Saccharobesus litoralis: one gene and its partner. The protein of the gene in region 1 interacts with the protein of each later gene in a pairwise test. Links are inferred from orthologs where the notes say so. Each region holds a gene or a part of one and is shown in the gene's direction. Other genes may lie near its edges.

Region 1 (3,331 bases):
CTTTTGCTATTTCAGCGTTAATTAGTGGCAAGCTTGACGCAACTTGGGCTCGTTGGACTCGTCCATGGACATTGGCTGCATGGGGCTTTTTAACCTGTGGTATCGCGTTAGGTAGTTGGTGGGCATATTATGAATTAGGCTGGGGTGGCTGGTGGTTTTGGGACCCTGTAGAAAATGCCTCTTTTATGCCTTGGCTAGCTGGTACTGCATTAATCCATAGTTTAGCAGTAACGGAAAAACGCAATGCCTTTAAAAGTTGGACTTTGTTGCTTGCTATTACCGCGTTTTCTTTAAGCTTATTAGGCACTTTCTTGGTTCGGTCTGGCATTTTGGTCTCTGTGCACGCTTTTGCGAGCGATCCCGAACGAGGCTTATTTATTTTAGCTTATTTGATAGTTGTTATTGGCGGCGCTTTAACTTTGTATGCTGTACGAGGATCGCAGGTGACCAGTACACATCGTTACCGTTTGTTTTCGCGTGAAGTCTTGTTGTTTATCAATAATATTTTATTAGTGGTTGCTTTAGTGGTGGTGTTATTGGGTACCTTGTTACCACTGGTTCATAAAGAAATTGGCTTAGGTTCGATCTCAATTGGTGAACCATTCTTTAATAATGTTTTTGCCTATTTATTTGTTCCTTTCTCATTGGTTTTAGGTATTGCGCCATTAATCCGCTGGAAACAAGATAAACTCACACGTAACAATAAAGCCATTTTATCGGCAATCGCTGTGACTTTAGTTTTTGCGCTAACCTGTTATTTCGCATACGCCATCGACAATATCTGGACTTTATTAGGTGTAACTTTAGCACTTTGGATAACAGTCTTAACCATTTGGGAAATTATTCAGAATACCAAAGGTGAACCAAACCGTTTAAGCAAATTGCCTTTGTCTCATTGGGGGATGGTGATGGGACATGTTGGTTTTGCATTTTTAATTGCGGGCATTGCGTTGACAACATTCGGCACGGTTGAAAAAGACGTGAGAATGGCACAGAGTGACAAAGTTAATTTAGGTCAGTACCAATTTACCTTAGATCGCATTCGCGAAGTTAAAGGGCCTAATTATTCTTCTTTTGTCGCTGATGTTAGTGTGCAAAAACAAAGCAGCTTGTTTACGTTACACGCGGAAAAGCGTTACTACCAAGTTAAGTCTTCTGTTATGACTGAAGCGGGGATTGATGCCGGATTTACTCGAGATTTATATGTAGCGTTAGGTGAACAATTTGACGATGGCTCATGGGCTGTGCGCGTTTATGTTAAGCCTTTTGTTCGTTGGATTTGGTTAGGCTCAATATTTATGTGTATTGGCGCAATTTTGTGTATTGCAGATAGACGCTACAGAACAGTGTTATCTCTTCGTTCAAAAACGGTTGCTGTCTCATGAAGAAAACCTATTTAATCATTCCAATAATTGCGTTTTTAGCAATATCTGTATTCTTTTATAAAGGCTTATTTTCTGATCCAACCAATATAGAAAATGTCAGTTTACATCGAGATTTTCCGGCATTTCACTTAGGCGATTTGATGGATAGTAAGGTGCAGCGCGATGAATCTGAGTTTATAGGAAAAGTAACACTGGTTAATGTTTGGGGGACTTGGTGCGTAACTTGTCGTATTGAGTTGCCATTCCTAACTCAATTGCGCGAACAGCACAATATGCGGATTGTGGGCGTTTACTATGATAATGCTGCCGATGCGGCATTTGGTGAAGTTGATATACGTAGTACGCGTTTAGAAGTAAAGCAAATGTTAGGGCAGTTAGGCGATCCATTTATCTACAACGTATATGATAAAACCCGCGATCTATCGCTTGATTTAGGCATTACAGGTGCACCTGAAAGTTTTTTAGTCAACAAGGCAGGAAAAATTATTTGGCATCGCCGAGGTGATATAAACTCGCGTATTTGGCAATCAGAACTTAAGCCCTTGTTTGAGCAAGCTTTGGCTGAATAAGGAAGGTTACAAGATGTATACAACTCTAATTAGAAGCTTATCTTCTTTAATATTGAGCTGTTGTATTTTTATGGTTAACGCTGAAGTTCATGAAAATTATCAGTTCGAAACAGATAAACAACAAACCCTTTTTTTACAGTTAACGAAAGAGTTACGTTGTCCGAAATGTCAAAATCAAAACATTGCCGATTCTAATGCGGGAGTCGCTTTAGATTTAAAAAACAAAACGTATCAGCTTGTTAAAGAAGGCAAAAGTAAAGACGATGTTATTGATTACATGGTTCAACGTTATGGTAATTTCGTTACTTACAAACCACCAGTAAATACTATCACTATTTGGTTGTGGTTAGGCCCAGCTTTGGTTGCGGGGCTATTGTTTACCACAGTCGTTGTGCGCAGTCGTAGAAAACACCCCAGTTTAACTGACGACTCAGAAAGTAAACCAGTAGTTGAGCAAAGTAGCCAACCTAGTTCTGCCGCGTTACAGCAGGCTAGAGAACTATTAAGCAAGAATAAACAACAAGGAGCTAAAGATGACTGATGCATTGCTTGCAATAGCTCTATTATCGCTTATTAGTATAGGGTACTTGGCTTTACCCATTAGTCGTATGCGTAAAGCGCAGCTAAACAACGACGAATTACTAAAAAACAATGAACAAAAAATTCTGCTACAAAAACAACAAGAGTTTGATGAAGATTTAGTTGCTGACCGTATGGCTCAGGATGAATATGAGCAATCAACTCAAGATTTAACGCTTGAGCTTGCCAGTTTAATAGAGCGGCAAAATCAACAAACTAAACAAGTTGGTGTTAAATTAAACGCCGTGATTGCGGTGCCTTTTATCATTGTGGTTTTATCGATGGGTTTTTATTTGTTTCAAGGCAAAATGCAGCAATTGGAACAATGGCAATCAGCGGTTGCACAGCGCGCTGACTTAGGGCAAAAAATCGTTATGGGTCAAGGTGGCGATGTTACTTTTGAAGATTTACGAACCTTTTACTTAGGCTTGCGCACCAAACTTGCTGAACAACCGGATGATGCAATCGGGTGGTTATTACTCGGCCGAGTTGCTGCTTCAATTAATGATGTCGAAGCGGCAATTAAAGCGCTTGAACAATCACTTAAATTGGAGCCGAATAAACGCTCTACGCGTTTAAGTTATGCGCAAACGTTAATTGCAACTCAACAAGATAATTATTTGCATAAAGCGAAGCAAGTCCTGCAAGGGTTGTTACGTGATGATGGTAGTGACGTTGAATCTGCAATGTTACTTGGTTATGTAGAGAATCAGTTAGGCAACCATAAAATAGCAAAAGTGATTATGGCTGAGGTACTCGAGCGTCTACCGGCCAATGATGAACGTCGCGGCCTAATTT
Region 2 (3,216 bases), 2.5 Mb from region 1 along the record:
TATTATGACATATGGGTGGCAAACGAAACTTTTCAAGTTTAATCTACGGTTATTTATCGACTGACATTGGTCGTTCACATGTTTAACTGCTGATTTGCAAGAACAATACTATGAAAAATGATATACAAGCCGATACACCAATATTGGTGTTTTGCACAACGCCAACCAAACAGGAAGCCCAAGAGCTGGCTAACGGTATTGTGCGCCATAAACACGCTGCATGCGTGAATATAGTTGATGCCATTGAATCAGTATATTCTTGGCAAGGCCGTATCGTCATGGACAACGAATACTTATTAAAAATTAAAACATTGGGTAGACATTTCGAAGGATTGCAAGCTTTTATCAAAAGTCAGCATAGTTATGATGTCCCTGAGATAACGGCAGTTAATATGTGTGCTATTTCCGACGAATATGCACAATGGCTGATCGACAGTCTTACCCCAAGTTCCAATCAACAACAAGGCCAAACAGAATGATGTTATTAAAAGTTTGTAAGCCGTCACTTTTAATAAAAAATTTGCCATTGTGGGCGCTAACGCTAGCACTTTTCGCTGCGTTGTTATTCACAATGCAATCCGTTAACGCACAAAACAAGACATTAACCCAACAGCCAATTGCTAATAATGCCGAACCACTCTTTTCAAGTAACTCGTCTTCTCTGGATGATTTATTTGCTGAAGAAAGCGAGCAAGAGCCGGACTTTTTACCCATAGACAAAGCGTTCGCCTTTAACTTTATCCAGAATGGTGACAAAGTCGATATTCAATTTGATATTGCCCCCGGATATTACCTTTATAAAAAACAATTTAAATTTGCCGCAGATAACGCAAGTTTTAGTGACGTAATTTTGCCTGAGGGTTTACCTTACGAAGACGAATACTACGGTCAAACTGAGATCTACAAACAACAATTTAGCGCGCAGATCCCACTCAATTTTGCGCTTGAACAAGGCGTTATTAAAATACGTTATCAAGGTTGTGCCGAAGCAGGATTATGCTATCCACCCAGCGTTAAAGAAGTTTTGCTAACTCCGATAAATAGCGGCGCTACGGGGGGACTGAATGCAAGTACAGATTTTTCTGATTTGAGTACCGATGAGTCAAGCTTAAGTTCGTTTTTACAAAGCCAAAGCTGGTTTATTGTGTTATTGGTATTTTTTGCGTTAGGTGTCGGATTAGCTTTAACGCCTTGTGTTTTCCCTATGTACCCTATCCTTTCTAGTGTATTAGTCGGTCAAGAAAAGCTAACCAATAAAGCTGCGTTTTTATTATCGCTTAGTTTCGTGCAAGGCATGGCACTAACCTATGCGGCTTTAGGGTTACTCGCAGCACTAGCAGGAGCCAGCTTTCAGGCTGTATTACAAAGCCAAGCTGTGCTTATCGGCTTATCTATTATGTTTGCTGCTTTGGCAGGTTCCATGTTTGGTTGGTACGAATTGCAGCTTCCGAGTAGCTGGGTTAATAAATTAAATGCCAAAAGCATGGAGCAAAAACAAGGTAACTTTAAAGGTGCATTAGCCATGGGCGTATTGTCGGGGTTAATAGCTTCGCCTTGTACCACAGCGCCTTTGTCTGGCGCGCTGCTTTACGTTGCTCAAACCGGCGATGCATTATTCGGATTTGTTACCTTATACATACTGTCAATTGGTATGGGCTTACCTTTACTGATTATTGGCGCTAGCAGTGGTAAATGGTTACCGAAAGCCGGTGGCTGGATGGAAAGCGTTAAAAAACTCTTTGCCTTTATATTACTGGCAGTACCAATTATGTTGTTCGCGCGCTTTATGCAAGAGCAATATGTATTGTTGTTGGCTGCGTTACTGGCCATGGCCTGTGCGGTATTCTTTGGTTTTCAGTTTAAACGACAACAAAACATTAAGTTATCCGGTGGCATCACTTTAGTCAGTTTGTTGGTAGCCATCTACTTTGGTCAAGCGGCACAAGGCTACAAAAAGCTAGAATTACCCTTTTTAGTCACCACTTCTGCAGTGCAAATTCAGCAAGAGTTAGATAAAGCTAAGCAAGCTGGTCAACCCGTATTACTAGACATTACCGCTGAATGGTGTGTCGGCTGTAAAGAATTTGAACATATCACTTTTGCTAACGCCAACGTACAAGCAACACTAAAAGACTATCAATGGCTACAATTGGACGTGACCGAGTTTAATAGTGAACATGATGCGTTAATTAAGTCGTGGGGAATTGTTGGCCCACCGGCTCCTACTGTGATGATCTTTACTACACAAGGCATTGAGCTTAGTAACCAAAGGATCCGCGGATTTTTACCCCCTGACGAATTTATAGGCGCAGTCAAACAAACACAGCAATAGCAGGTATACAGGGCAATAATTCATGTTATTGCCCTGTAGAATACAATAAAAACGTCTATACTTTTAAACCATATCAAGCAGTATAGTCTTCTCGCTCAGGTCTTATGGTTCATTGTCAGCGCTTACTCGCCCCAATCACATAGTAGAGCATATGCTCATGGGGTCTCAAAGCTTGACGGCTTTGCTTACATGGATGTAAGTACTTAGGTTTCGTCTGGAACTAGAAACCTGCCCCTAAAACCTGATCGCTTTAACTATAATTAACAAGCAAGGGGCGGCAACGTTGTCGTATTATTACCACGAACAAATTATTCAACTCACTGCGCAAATTGATGCCGAAGGTTTGCATGATACATTTGTCCAATTGGTTAAAGGATTGTTCCCCGATGCAGAAATACGCCTATACAATAATCGCTTGCCCGCATCGCATGGCCATTACGAGCTACTGCATCTGTCCCCAACACTCAGCCAAGATGAGTTAAAATCTCAAGTCAGCCAAGACACCCAATTACTCGATGCACTCATCAAAGAGCACGCATCAATAGAATTTGATTTAAGCCAAGACCAAATCGTTTATCCATTAATGGCTAGAAACTTATATTTTGGTGCGTTAATTATTGATGGCCACGCCATTGAAGATTTAGACAAACAAACCGTTCTCGCCGCCTACATTGCTATATACAGTAATCAATTAAATTTATTACGCACCAGCAATCATGACGCCCTAACCGGCTTATTTAATCGCCAAACCTTTGATGGCACGCTTAACAAACTGTTATCGACAACTGAGCATAGGCGAAACCAAGACGGCAGCGAAGAACCTCACCGCCATTGTTTTGCCATGTTAGACATTGATCACTTTAAGCGCCTAAATGATAATTTTG

The links.
Region 2: the proteins of C2869_RS13560 (region 1) and dsbD interact in binary tests that used the Escherichia coli proteins (3 or more experiments, as listed by UniProt). The link is inferred for Saccharobesus litoralis from one-to-one orthologs.

The regions. Positions count from the first base shown.
Region 1 is NZ_CP026604.1:3,767,005-3,770,335, forward strand. What follows is about bases 169-3,167. They hold C2869_RS13560 (redoxin family protein), read left to right. Parts: upstream 169-1,381; coding sequence 1,382-1,954; downstream 1,955-3,167. Other genes in these bases: C2869_RS13555 (heme lyase CcmF/NrfE family subunit), read left to right, coding at 169-1,385; C2869_RS13565 (cytochrome c-type biogenesis protein), read left to right, coding at 1,968-2,495; ccmI (c-type cytochrome biogenesis protein CcmI), read left to right, coding at 2,488-3,167. Outside these bases: more of C2869_RS13555, read left to right, coding at 1-168; more of ccmI, read left to right, coding at 3,168-3,331. UniProt on the Escherichia coli protein: Involved in disulfide bond formation. Catalyzes a late, reductive step in the assembly of periplasmic c-type cytochromes, probably the reduction of disulfide bonds of the apocytochrome c to allow covalent linkage with the heme.
Region 2 is NZ_CP026604.1:1,257,407-1,260,622, forward strand. What follows is about bases 68-2,951. They hold dsbD (protein-disulfide reductase DsbD), read left to right. Parts: upstream 68-571; coding sequence 572-2,332; downstream 2,333-2,951. Other genes in these bases: cutA (divalent-cation tolerance protein CutA), read left to right, coding at 111-479; C2869_RS04435 (GGDEF domain-containing protein), read left to right, coding at 2,616-2,951. Outside these bases: more of C2869_RS04435, read left to right, coding at 2,952-3,216. UniProt on the Escherichia coli protein: Required to facilitate the formation of correct disulfide bonds in some periplasmic proteins and for the assembly of the periplasmic c-type cytochromes.